Linked DNA regions of Defluviitalea raffinosedens. The protein of the gene in region 2 interacts with the protein of the main gene of each other region in a pairwise test. Links are inferred from orthologs where the notes say so. Each region holds a gene or a part of one and is shown on either strand. Other genes may lie near its edges. The genes, in order: ligA and leuS.

Evidence for each region.
Region 1: the proteins of leuS (region 2) and ligA interact in binary tests that used the Escherichia coli proteins (3 or more experiments, as listed by UniProt). The link is inferred for Defluviitalea raffinosedens from one-to-one orthologs.

What each region holds. Positions count from the first base shown.
Region 1 is NZ_JAFBEP010000002.1:198,490-205,614, reverse strand. Bases 1,016-3,935 are described here. They hold ligA (NAD-dependent DNA ligase LigA), read left to right. Parts: upstream 1,016-1,460; coding sequence 1,461-3,410; downstream 3,411-3,935. Other genes in these bases: JOD07_RS02890 (N-acetylmuramoyl-L-alanine amidase family protein), read left to right, coding at 3,821-3,935; JOD07_RS02895 (hypothetical protein), read right to left, coding at 3,448-3,621; JOD07_RS02905 (hypothetical protein), read left to right, coding at 1,173-1,349. Also shown: DNA helicase PcrA, read left to right, coding at 1-956; more of JOD07_RS02890, read left to right, coding at 3,936-6,049; JOD07_RS02885 (GerMN domain-containing protein), read left to right, coding at 6,242-6,703; rph (ribonuclease PH), read left to right, coding at 6,670-7,125. UniProt on the Escherichia coli protein: DNA ligase that catalyzes the formation of phosphodiester linkages between 5'-phosphoryl and 3'-hydroxyl groups in double-stranded DNA using NAD as a coenzyme and as the energy source for the reaction.
Region 2 is NZ_JAFBEP010000001.1:50,071-57,331, forward strand. Bases 3,369-6,424 are described here. They hold leuS (leucine--tRNA ligase), read right to left. Parts: upstream 6,072-6,424; coding sequence 3,666-6,071; downstream 3,369-3,665. Other genes in these bases: JOD07_RS00285 (CBS domain-containing protein), read right to left, coding at 3,369-3,526. In the rest of the region: JOD07_RS00255 (hypothetical protein), read right to left, coding at 1-272; JOD07_RS00260 (hypothetical protein), read left to right, coding at 425-634; JOD07_RS00265 (hypothetical protein), read left to right, coding at 728-1,510; JOD07_RS00270 (hypothetical protein), read left to right, coding at 1,540-1,800; JOD07_RS00275 (hypothetical protein), read right to left, coding at 1,859-2,074; JOD07_RS00280 (hypothetical protein), read right to left, coding at 2,197-3,045; more of JOD07_RS00285, read right to left, coding at 3,095-3,368; fusA (elongation factor G), read right to left, coding at 6,501-7,261.

The DNA.
Region 1 (7,125 bases), on a different replicon or contig from region 2:
CAACCATTGGTAAAGTAGAAGAAGTTGCTTCAAATTATGATATGAGTTTTTTTGATGTGATCAGAGAGGATGAAATCGTATCACAATTTGGACGAGCAGCATCAAAGTTAAAAAAGTTTGCAGATTTAATTGGAGTTTTGCAAGCGCAATCCCAGCTGGGAACCGTTATGGAACTTATTGAGAATGTACTGGAACGCACAGGTTATTTAAAAGAGCTGGAAGAAGAAAATACAGAAGAGTCAAAAGAAAGAATACAAAACATCAAAGAATTGATATCTAAAGCAGCAGATTATGATCAAAATGCAGAAGAACCAAGTCTTGAAGGATTTTTGGAGGAAGTTTCTCTTGTGGCGGATATTGATAACTATGATGCAGAAAATAATGCAGTAGTATTAATGACCCTTCATAGTGCAAAAGGGTTGGAATTTCCTTATGTTTTTATTACCGGTATGGAAGAAGGTATCTTCCCCAGTTATATGAGTGTTGTATCCGAAAATGAAGATGCAGTTGAAGAAGAAAGAAGATTGTGCTATGTAGGTATTACAAGGGCAAGGCAAAAACTTTATTTATGTTATGCCAAGTCCAGGATGCTCAGGGGGCTTACACAATATAACAGGGCTTCTAGATTTATTTCCGAACTTCCCCAAGAACTGATTGCCGTCGGAAGCAAAGCCAAAAAGGCAACGGATCCTTTAGCTGGAATAAGACCAAAGAATAAAGTACTGCATACTTATACACCTTATCAGGGTGCTGTATCAAACAACGCCAATAGTTCTTCTGACAATTCTCCTCTGGAATTTGGATGCGGAGATTTAGTGAAACATATAAAGTTTGGAGTAGGAACGGTGGAAGATATTCGCTATGCAGGAGCGGATTATGAAGTTACAGTATTATTCCCTAAATTTGGAAGCAAAAAATTAATGGCCAGACTAGCGAAATTGAAGCTGGTTCAATAAAATTAATTTATAAAAAGTGGAATAAATCGAAGTAATTCTATAAAAAATAAAGATAATCAAAGATAAATGCATTTATTTAATTATTTTGGCAAATTTAAACTCATGGAAAAATTGTAATAAAAAGTAAATTATGTTATAATGCATTCAGTTAATCGATTCAATGAATGATTCCGATTTTCTCTATAGAGACAATATTAACCAGGAAAGTGGGATGTCATGAAGAACGAAAATAGTCCTGAAATTGTGAGATTAATTGAAGTTACAAAGAAGTTTATTGAATTTGCCGGGAAGCTTCTGGATAACGGGAAGATAACGCAGGAGCAGTATACCGCCATGACCCAAAACAAAATTCGTTTTCTTAATGACATGGAGAGAAAATTAATCAGCAAATAAAAATACAGACCAGGGAGTCTGTATTTTTTTTATATATTGTTGTATCATAGAAGAATACAATATATTTATGATGCTCACTACATAAGAATGCTTTATATAAGGAGAAAGAATATGGAAAGTATGAAAAGAATGAAAGAATTGATTCGTATTCTAAACGAGGCGTCTAAAGCGTATTATCAGGAAGATAGAGAAATCATGTCCAATCAGGAATATGATGCTCTCTATGATGAATTGGAAAGATTAGAGAAAGAAACCGGCATTGTATTGGCGGATAGTCCTACTCAGAAGGTAGGGTATGCACTCCTTAGCAGTCTTCCAAAAGTAAGACATAATCAAAGGATGTTATCCCTGGACAAGACGAAGGACATTTCCAAGTTAAAGAGCTTCTTAGGGAATCAGAAAGGGATTCTTTCCTGGAAATTGGACGGTCTTACTATTGTTCTTACCTATAGGGAAGGGCATTTGCAGCAGGCAGTCACCAGGGGGAACGGTGAAATAGGCGAAGACGTAACGAATAATGCAAAGGTATTTAAAAATATTCCTCTGCAGATTCCTTTTAAAGAGGAATTGATTTTAAGGGGAGAAGCAGTGATTAAGTATTCTGACTTTGAAAAAATCAATGAAAAGCTTTCTCCAGAAGAACAATACAAGAATCCCCGGAATTTATGCAGCGGCAGTGTAAGGCAGCTGAACAATGAAGTTACGGCCAAAAGAAATGTTTACTTTTTTGCTTTTAGCCTTGTTACTGCAGAGGGGAAAGACTTTGGAGATTCCAAGTTAAATCAATTAAAATGGCTGGAAGCCATGGGGTTTGATGTTGTGGAACATAAACTGGTAGATAGGGGAAATATTGAAGAAAAAGTTTATGAATTTGAAAAGAACATTCCATTAAACGATTTTGGCTCGGATGGTTTAGTTCTTACCTATGACAGTATATCTTACTCTGAATCCTTAGGAACCACGGCTAAGTTTCCAAGAGACTCTATTGCGTTCAAATGGAAAGATGAAATGAAGGAAACCAAACTCTTATATATTCAGTGGAATACCTCCAGAACCGGATTGATTAATCCTGTGGCTGTATTTGAAAGTGTGGAACTGGAAGGAACAACAGTAAATCGTGCCAGTGTACATAATTTAAGCATTTTGGAAGAACTTCAGTTGGGTATTGGGGATACCATAAAGGTATATAAGGCCAATATGATCATTCCTCAGATTGCGGAGAATTTAACCAGAAGCAATAATATTGAAATACCCAGGGAATGCCCTGTATGCAAAGGAGAAACGGAAATAAGGCAGCTTAGAGAAGGTAAAGCCCTATACTGTACCAATCCTAACTGCAGTGCCCAAAGAATTAAAGCTCTGACCCATTTTGTTTCCAGAGATGCTATGAATATTGAAGGCCTTTCAGAAGCAACCCTTGAAAAGTTCGTTGCCAAAGGTTTCATAAAAGTCTTTATTGATATCTATTATTTACATAATTATGAAGAGGAAATAAAGAATATGGAAGGATTCGGAGAAAAGTCCTATAATAATCTGATCCATTCCATAGAGAAATCAAAAGATGTTGAACTGCCTAATTTTATATATGCTCTGGGCTTAAATCATGTAGGTTTAAGCAATGCCAAGTTATTATGCAAACATTATCAGTATGACTTAGACAGAATCCTTCAATGTACGATGGAAGATCTCATGGAGATCGAAGGATTTGGAGGAGTGATTGCCCATTCCATATTCAGTTACTTTAGTCAGGAGGAGAATAAAGAGCGAGTTAAGAAGTTGCAAAGTGTATTAAGGATCAAAGAAAAGCAAAAAGATGATAATGTCCAAGTTCTGGCAGGCAAAACTTTTGTAATCACAGGGAGTGTGGAACACTTTAAAAACAGAAAAGAATTAAAAGAAAAAATAGAATCCCTGGGAGGAAAAGTGACAGGAACAGTAACGGGTAATACGGATTATTTAATTAATAATGATATTCACTCCAATTCTTCGAAGAATAAAAAGGCAAAAGAATTGGGTATTCCGATTATCACAGAAGAAGAATTTTTAAAATTTCTTCCTTAGTCCTAAAGGAACAGATGATCTTCAATCTGTTCCTTTTTTATTTAAGATATTCTTTGGGATGGGAGTATTCTTCCTTAAGAGAAGTCTCAAAATAAGGACAATCAATTGAGAAATCGTCATCAATGCATTGAGATACACTGGTTGTTCTGTCCAATGTACATTTTCCATCGAGCTGATGACGGCATTGATGCGTGCAATTTATATCACTCATATGAGACACCTCCCCATATAGTTTGCCCAGAAAAGAGAGAAAAAAATTCGACAAAGATTACTTGGAAATATTTAAATATTACAAGATTATTTCAAATTACTGATATGCTTTTATCAACCATCAAATTCTGATATAATTTTTATATGGTAAAATCAGTATGACAATTAAGGAAGACTAAAAAGAGTATGGAGGTAGAATAATGAAGTTTTTCAGATATATAACGTTTATATTAGGATTGGCATTTTTCTTAAATTTATCAATGGTACATAATGTTTATGCAGACGCATTGGCGTTGAATTATGATGGGCAACTTCATATCTATAACGAAGCGCCCATTAAATTAATTGTAAAAGGAAAAGAAGTCCAATCGGTGATGCCTCCCATTATTTTTAATGGAAATACACTGGTACCTACCAGAGAAGTTTTTGAGGCAATGAATGCTGTTGTAGAATGGAAAGCTGCAGCAAAAGAAGTTTATATTGGCATGGATGATACATTGGTCATTCTTAAGATCAACAGCAATCAGGCCTGGGTGAATGGGGAAAGTAAGAATATTCCCATGCCACCCAAAATTATTAATGATAAAGTTATGATCCCAGTTCGATTTGTTGCTGAAACAATAGGATTTAATGTGCAATGGTCGGAAGCTGCCCGGGAAATAAAGATTGATGCGCCTCAAAATGGCGGGGAAAATCAAAATGTTGGCAATCAGGCAGGAAATAAAACAGATGAGAATAAATCAGAAAACAAAGTAGATGTTCAAGAGCCAGGGTATACAATTCCTTCAACGAATGTTTCGAATCTTCCGACTCAGTTGGCATTCAACCCAATCATTTTGGAGTCTGATGAAGATATAGCTGATACTTCACCAGCTCTTCCAATTACGAGTGTTTCCAATCCTACGACCGATATCGTGGCTGTTAAAGCCTTAGATGCGTCCAGTGGATTATATCAGTTTAAAATATCGGCAAGTTCGCCCATTACTTCAATTGAAGATATGCTTTTAGACAATAGTAGAATAGTTGTAGATATTATCAATGCAAACTTAAAGGTTTCGGACACCAATATAGAAGTATCCAACAACCCCTTTGTTAAATCTATAAGGTCCAGTCAATACAGTTCCAATCCGAAAACTGTAAGAGTAGTATTTGATTTAAAGACTCCAGCATCTTACGATATCACTATGGCATCTGACAGAATGAGTGTCATTGTGCAACTTAGGAAGTCCATCATAAAGAAAGTAGAATTAAGCCAAAATACAAGCGGAGATCTATTGACGATCTACGGCAATACAAGTCCTGCGGCTAATGTATTCCGCCTGACCAATCCCAACAGGCTAGTCATCGATCTTCCTTATTCGGAAGCAGCTTTACAATCCATTGAAAAATCTGTACAAGGTCAATATGTAACGGGAATCAGAACAGCGCAGTATGATTCCAATACCTATAGAATTGTACTGGATTTAAACGGGCAGCCAGAGTACATCCTATCTCAAGTGGGAAGTGACGGGATATCGGTTCAAATTCTTACCCCAACCTATAAAAATATCCAGTACAGTAATGGAGACAGTACGTTGGTTCTGTTAAAGAAACCTTCACAGGCTTTCAACATTAACAGCATTGTTCATAAAGATGATTACATTAATAAAGTGTATAAGCTTATTTTGCCTGGAGATTATTCTTCGACATATGGTTATGGTACTTTCCATATAGGGGATGGCAAAATCGATTCCATTCAGATTGGGAAAAACAGCGAAGGGAAAACAGAACTTACTTTTAATGAAAAAAGTATTTTTTCATATAATGTGAGTGAGAATTCAGAATACATTATCATTTCCATTGTGAAGCCAAGCCAAAAGTATAGAAAGATTATTGTTTTAGATGCAGGCCATGGCGGAAAAGATCCGGGAGCTTCAGGGAATGGAGTTATTGAAAAAGAAGCCAATTTGTCTATTGCTTTGAAGCTTAATGAACTGCTTAAAAATACGGACATCAAAGTATATACAACCAGAACCGCCGACACCTATCCAACGCTTCAGGAGAGAGCTGCACTGGCAAATGAGGTAGAGGCAGATATATTCTTAAGTATTCATAATAACTCATTTAACGGCCAACACAGAGGAACTGAAGTCTTATATTTCCCAACCAGCAATGATCAAGGACCTGGACTGACGGGGAAGAAAATGGCGCAGATTTTCCAAAATGCCTTGGTAAAAAAACTGGGAACAAAGGATCGAGGAATTAAAGCACGTTCAGAACTTTATGTACTTAAAAATACAAAAATGCCTGCAGTGATCACAGAAATTGCTTTCGTGGATCATAAGGAAGATGCAGCACTTCTTAAATCTGATGATTTCAGGCAAAAAACTGCTCAGGCGCTTTACGAAGCCATTTTAACAATTTTTGAACAATATCCTACGAACAGATAAGAGGGGAGCCTTTCGGGGCCCCTATTTTTTTATTGTATCAGACAAAAATGATGTAAATTATTTTCTAAAAATGAAATTTAAATTTGGTAAAAAATATGATAGTATAGTATTATGTAGAAAAGGCACAATGAAAACAGCTTGTACTTACCTACCTTATGGTATAAAATGGTAAATAATAAGGAGGTAGGTACAATGAGTGAATCAACGTATTTTTTTATTTTGCTCTTTATGGGGCTAATGTTTGTTTCACCGGCCTTTTCACAGCAAATTTCATCCCATCAGATTAATATTGTAAAGGAAAAAAAGGTGGAAGAATTATTTGCAGAACTTTTAGGGGATACTTCTAAAGAAGACAAAATTATTCCGGAAGGAACAAAGCTCCTTAGTTATTCACTTGAAGACCATCATTTAATTTTGGACTTCTCAGAAGAAATCAAAAACTATGGTGGAACTTTAAGAGAGCAGTGGATTGTATCCCAAATTTTATCCACAGGTTTTTCAATGCCAGAAGTAAATTATATTACAGTGCTTATTGAAGGACAAAAAGATTATTTTCCAGAGGGAACTATAATAGATGCGTACAAAAAAGAGGATTGGCTAGAAGAAAGGATGAAAAATGAATGGAAAGAGTTGACAAAAGAGAATACGGGATGATAAGACCTGTAAAAATTACACGTAATTATATTAAATATCCGGAAGGATCTGTACTTATAGAGATGGGAGAAACAAAGGTGATCTGTAATGCCAGCGTAGAAGACAGAGTTCCACCTTTTAAAAAAGGCACAGGAGAAGGTTGGGTTACTGCAGAATATTCGATGCTGCCAAGAGCAACTGAAACCAGAAATCAAAGAGATATTAATAAACTTAGAATGAACAACCGCTCTGTAGAAATTCAAAGATTGATCGGACGTGCTTTACGTTCTGTGGTAGATTTTAAAGCATTGGGTGAAAGGACAATTACACTGGATTGTGATGTCATCCAGGCGGATGGAGGAACGAGAACAGCCTCAATCACAGGAAGTTTTGTGGCTTTGGCAGATGCCTGTTATCATCTTTTACAAAAAGAAATGATTAAA
Region 2 (7,261 bases):
CTATAGGTATTCATAACATCTATGCACTTATCAATTTGCACATGTATATCGGGATTGATAAAAGGTTTTATGGCTTGCAGCAGAGCAATTTCTTTTGTAGGATTTTCCTGCGCCTGGATTCTGTTCCCTTGAATAAGGGATTCAATTTTATTAATATATTTTTCTTTAAATTTATTTCGAATCATTTCTCTGATTTCGTTGAGATCTTGCTGCAAGTCTATGTTTGTACCTAATACTCCGCCAAGATTTTGAAGCAATTGGTTATTTGACATTTTCCCCCTCCTAGATCATTCATTAAACTCTTCATATACCAATGTATGACAAAAAGGAAAAATCTGTTAATTGTCTGTTGTATTATTATATGAACCGTTCCATTTCGTTAATCATATAATAATTTTAGAAGTTCTATGAGGTAGGTGTTGATATGAAAAAAGAATATGAAAAAGAAAAATTGCTGCTTCTGAACGAAATGATCTTTTTGTTCTTTTTCCTGCTTTTATTTGATAAGGATAAAACATTGGCTGATGAAAAGCTCTTCTTTGCTCTTATCGTATTTTACGTCTTATTCGTAATCGATCTGTCCCAACAAGCAAATGCTAAATTACGTAAAGGAAATGTAAAATCAAATACGTAAAGACTGTCATGTTTTTGCTGGTTTGGACATAAGCATATTATAACTGTAAAGTAACAAATGGACTTTAATATACTAAACAGAGGAGGCAGCCCTATGAAAGAGGAGAACCAAGAACCTACCGATGTTTCTGAAGATCAAAGTAATGATGAATTAGATGTTTCTAAACTCCTTGAGATGGCAAAACTTTTTTCAGCGCTCATGGCTAATGATAAAGAGGAGGATGAAGTTAATAGCAAAGATGAAAACAAGGATGAAGTTAAAGTTAATCAAGATACTGAAACCAATGCAAAGTCAGAGCCAAACAACATCTTTCAACTATTGGAAATGGCAAAACTCTTCTCAAAACTAATGGGGAATAACACGGTGCAAAATTCACCGTCTCAAATACCTGGTACAGCTCCTATAGTATACCCTTCCTCTGCTATTTTGTTTGATGAAACCCTGCATACCCCTCAAATGAAAGTAATAAAGGCTGCTATTCCCTATCTGAAACTCCATCATCAAAGGGTTCTTGGGGTTTTTGTCAAATTCTTGGAATTTAAAAAAGCAGTGGATCTATATAAACATAATAACAGTCCTTTATCCATAAAAAGCCTCGAAGAAAATCCCAATTGGAAAATAGATATGTTAAATTCCATCCGTCCTCACTGTACTGAAGAAAAGCAATGCATGGTAGATATGGTGATGAAGGTCATCGATATAGAAGAACTTATGAAAAAAATGCATTCCTTAAAGTATACTCAAGCAGACAATCCTCAAGCAAATATTCAGCAATCCAATCAAAGGCAAGCACTTATTCAAGCTCTGTCTCCTATGTTAAACGAGAAGCAAAAGCAAATGCTGGATTTACTGACTACTTTCATGGGACCTGCGTAAATATGATCTGAATTAAAGGAGGTTTGATCATGGGAAAGGATATTTTAAATGAATTGGATCCTGATATGGTCAAGGAAGTAAAAGAAGTGATGGAGAGCCTTAAAGGCAAATCAGAACAGGAAATATTAGAAAGCCTTGTTAAACTGGCAGCACAAAAAAGGAAATCCAATAAAAAGCTCACAAAAGAGCAAAGTACAGCGATTCTTCAAGCAATGAAAGAAGCTCTTCCTCCAAATCAAAGAAAAAAATTCGAAGCCTTACTTCAAATGATGCAAATGATGAATATGTAGTAAAAGCTATAGGAATGTCCCTATAGCTTTTTATATCACAATAAGATTATTGAATTGGTTAATATACTTCATAAAATTCATCTTCATCGAATCCTGATTCGTAGTCTCTGGTCCAATCTTTCTTTCGAGCAGTACTATTCGATAACTTCACTCTTCCCTTCTTTTTATTCCTTCCAGCTTCCAGTTCCATTTCTTTTCTCTTCTGCGCCTCTGCTTCCTTCTGAAGTCTCTTCATTCTCTCATAGCGATCAAATTCTGTTTCTTTCTTTGACACTACTATTCTCCTCCTATTAATGATTAAAACAATACTATTATATTATTATTCATAAATAGGAGTCCTGTCAATATCCAAAAGAAAAATCCTCAATTTTTTTCTATTATTTTACATTTAAAATATTATCTGTAAGCTGCAGGAATAAAATATTCGAAAGTCCCTCCCTGATTGATTTCACCAAAAAAGCGATAAGCTGGTTCTACAAGAAAGTTTTGATCTTTGGATTTTGTATAGACCAGTTCTGCCTGGCGAATATCTACTATGAGATTCTCTCCGTCAATCGGTACCTTTTCTAATTCATTATAAGCTTCTTTTATGGATTTAACAGACACAGTTTCATTGGATTTATAAATGAGCTGGTAACACTGAAGTTCTAATATTTCTCCGCTATAGCTTATATTTGCCTGTGTACAATAGCCATAATTTAAAATCCCTTCTAAAGTATTCACAAACCGTAGGTGATACATATTTTGATCCGGTATATCTTCTATAATGCTTTTTTGATGATGGCAAGCCAGATTTAAGGATTCTATAAATTCCATTACGCCTTCTATGGCTTTTTCTTTTGAAATTTTAGCATCCACATTTTCGTTTTTTCTCAACCTATTATATTTTATGACGCCTTCATTTTTGGAAACGATAAGCCGTTTTTCAGCATCTTCGATGATATACTCTGTTGGATTTTCTTTAACAGGATTCTTTATATCTAATTTTTCTCTGTAAAATTCCGCATCTTCTAAAGTCTTTTCTATACCCCGAACTTCATAGGTCTTCATACGGCTAATCAGATGATTTTCCAGACGAATATTTAGGTCATATACTACCTTTTGAGGAGGATTGAATATACCACCTACCGTACTGTTCATAAGCATTCCAGGCAAAAGACCGCTGTTTTCACTGAGATAATATAGAAAGGGTATGCCAATAATGGTAAACAGGATTAGAAACCAGTTTATTTTTCGCACATCCATAGCTAGTCTCCTTTATAACAAAAGGTATGGCGTTCACCATACCTTTTATTTATTGAAAATCAGGCATACTGGGTGTTGAAATGTTTTTTAAGGCATCTTCGGCTTCATCCTGGAGCTGCCTTTGTGTTGCCAAGTCCCCTAAAGAAACCATTCCAACAATTTTGCCATCTTCTACTACTGGAATTCTTCTGATTTGATTTTCTGCCATTAAACGGGCTACCTCGTCTACATCCATATCCGGAGTACAGGTCACCACATTATCAGTCATCACATCTTTACATAATGTATTATTTACATCCTGGCCTTCTGCAACATTGCGAAGGACGATATCTCGGTCTGTAATAATACCGACGATTTCATCTCCACTACGTACAGGAACAGCACCTACGTTAGCATCCCTCATAATCTGAGAAGCTTTTAAAACAGATTCTTCTTCGTCTACAGCAAGTATATTCTGAGTCATTATATCTCTAACTTTCATCATTGTCCCTCCATAATAATGATTTCTTTATTATTTTGGGCAATATCATTGTAAAATATGTATAGACTAAATTTAATGTTTTTTCATTAAAAAAAGAGCCTTGCACCAGCAAATTTCATTTGCTGATGCAAAAGCCCTTTTATTTTACAACTAAGTTTACAATCTTTCCTGGCACATAGATTTCTTTTACGATGTTTTTGCCGTCCAGTTTGCCTTCTACCAAAGCTTTTGCTTTTTCTAGTACCGATTCTTTGGATTCGTTAAGATCCACTTCGATGGTGCTTCTTAATTTGCCATTCACCTGAACAGCAATTTCAATAGTGTCTTCTTTCATCTTTTGTTCGTCATAGGTTGGCCATGTTTCTTTAAACACAGATTCTGTATGACCGGTCATCTCCCATAATTCTTCTGCAACATGAGGAATAAATGGAGCCAGTAAAACGATGAGGGTTTCTATAGTTTCTTGATCCAGTCCATTAGATGCTTTGGCGATATTTGCCAATTTATTGGTATATTCCATAAATCCGCTGACTACGGTATTCAGATGGAAGTCTTCCATTCTGGTTGTAATTTCATAAACCAGTTTATGTCTTGTTCTTTCCATTTCTCTGGTAGGTTCTACATAAGCATCTTTGTTTTCTGTAATCAGCTTCCAAACTTTGTTAATAAAACGATATACTCCGTCAATTCCTCTGTCATCCCATTCGGAATCCAATTCAGGAGGCCCTACGAATAATTCATACATACGAAGAGAATCGGCACCGTATCTTTCTACCAATTCATCCGGGGATACGACATTTCCTTTGGATTTACTCATTTTCGCCCCATTTTTCGTAATCATTCCCTGGTTAAACAGGCGTTTAAAGGGTTCTTCAAAATCTACTACACCGATATCGTATAAGAATTTTGTATAGAATCGTGCATAGAGAAGATGAAGTACCGCATGCTCGATACCACCTACATAAATATCTACAGGCAGCCATTTTTGCATCATTTCTTTACTTACCAATTCTTTATCATTATGAGGATCGGCATATCTTAAGAAATACCATGAAGAACCTGCCCACTGAGGCATTGTATTGGTTTCTCTCTTAGCAGGGCCACCGCATTTTGGACAAGTGGTGTTCACCCATTCTTCAATCGCTGCCAATGGTGATTCTCCTGTTCCTGTAGGTTCATAGGATTCTACTTCCGGAAGGGTAACTGGAAGCTGATCTTCGGGTACTGCTACTGCACCACATTTTTCACAATGAACGATAGGAATAGGTTCTCCCCAATATCTTTGTCTTGAAAATACCCAGTCTCTTAATTTATAATTTACTGTTTTCTTGCCTATGCCATGTTCCTGAAGGTAATTTGCTATAACTTCCTTAGCTTCTTTGGAAGAAATACCGTCAAATATTCCGGAATTAATCATCACTCCATCTTCTGTATAGGGTTCTATAAGTTCTACGGCTTCTCCTCCTTCCTTTTTAATGACCTGAATAATAGGAAGGTTGAATTTCTTAGCAAAAGCAAAGTCTCTTTCGTCATGGGCGGGTACACACATAATTGCGCCTGTACCATAATCTGCTAATACATAATCAGAAATCCAAATTGGAATTTTAGCCCCGTTAAGAGGATTAATTGCATATCTTCCGGTAAATACTCCTGTTTTCTCTTTGTCCGCCATACGGTCTACGGAAGATTTGGTTGAAGCCTGGAACACATATTCTTCCACTGCTTGCTTTTGCTCTTCAGTGGTGATTTCAGGTACACTTTCATGTTCAGGCGCTAAAACCATAAATGTCGCTCCATAGAGTGTATCCGGTCTTGTGGTAAAGACTTTAATCTGTTTGTCTAAACCATCTACTTTGAAATCAATCTCTGCGCCATAACTTTTTCCAATCCAGTCAGTCTGCATTTTCTTTACTTTCTCAGGCCAGTCCAAGTCCTGCAAATCATTGAGCAGTCTTTCTGCATAAGCCGTAATCTTTAACATCCATTGACGCAGATTCTTCTTAGTGACTAAAGAACCGCAACGTTCACAGGTGCCGCCTACAACTTCTTCGTTGGCAAGACCTGTTTTACAACTGGGGCACCAGTTAATTGGCATTTCCTTTTCATAAGCCAGCCCTTTTTCAAACATTTTTACAAAAATCCATTGGGTCCATTTATAGTAATCTGGATCTGTTGTGTTCACTTCTCTGTCCCAATCATAAATAGCACTGATTTCATGGAGTTGTCTTTTGAAGTTCGCTATGTTTCTGGCAGTTCCTACTTTAGGATGGATACCTTTTTTGATGGCATCATTTTCTGCCGGTAACCCAAAAGCATCCCAGCCCATAGGATGAAGCACATAGTAATTTTGCAATACTTTATAGCGACTCCATACATCACTAAGCACATAGCCTCTCCAGTGTCCTACATGAAGTCCGTTTCCTGAAGGATAAGGAAACATGTCTAAGCAATAATATTTCTTCTTATCAGGTCCATCTTGATTAATGGGATTCTTTTCCCATCTTTCACGCCATTTTTTTTCAATAGCTTTATGATCGTAGCGTATGTTACTCAAAATCCATTCCTCCTAATAATGCAAATTATGTAACATCATAATAAAAGAATTTGCTTGCGAAACTCTCGCATGTAATTAAAAGAGTTTCACTTGCGAAACTTTCGCATATAATTAAAAAAACCTTTCGTCTTAGTTAGAGACGAAAGGTTACTCCGCGGTACCACTCTAGTTTATTCTCTATACGAGAATACACTTATGATATGTATTTGACATACATATCTTTCCTTTAACGGGGATACCGTCGCCACCTACTCCAATTTCAGCGGGAGACTCCAAGGGGAGTTCAGTATTTCTCGATACTGTTTTGCACCACCCAACAGCTCTCTAAAATCTCTGAAATACCTACTAATCCTTTTCATTGTCTTTACTGATATTTTTTGAGGCAATTGTATCATATTGAATTGAAAAATGCAAGGTATATTAAGCTTCTTTCTTTCTTGCTTCGATCACCTTTTGCTGTACATCGTGAGGTGCTTCTTCGTATCTGTCAAACTTCATGGTGAAGCTTCCTCTTGCCTGGGTCATGGAACGAAGGTCCGTTGCATATTTAAACATTTCGGCCATAGGCACTTCTGCATCAATCTGTTGATATTTGCCTTTTGGCGCCATCCCTAAGATTCTTCCTCTTCGTTTATTAAGATCTCCCATAATGTCCCCTGTATATTCATCCGGAACAGTTACAGTAACTTTTACAATGGGCTCTAAAATCACAGGTTTAGCTTTTAAAAGCCCTTCTTTAAAAGCAATGGAAGTAGCAATCTTGAATGCCATTTCGGAAGAATCTACAGGGTGATAAGAACCATCAACCAAAGTAGCCTTTAGCCCAACCACTGGATATCCTGCCAGTACTCCATGTTTAACACTTTCCTGAAGACCTTTTTCTACTGCGGGGAAATATTGCTTTGGAACAGCTCCACCAAAAATCTTTTCTTCAAAAATATACGGAACTTCCAGATTACCTGAAGGCTCAAACTCCATCCAAACATCTCCGTATTGACCATGCCCACCGGACTGCTTTTTATGTTTTCCTTGAACTTTAACTTTACCTTTAATAGTTTCTCTGTAAGGAATAGTAGGAGGTAGTAATTCAACTTCTATCTTAAATTTAGATTTAAGTTTGTTAATAATCACATCCAGATGCTGTTCGCCTATACCATAGATGATTTCTTCATGGGTTTCTT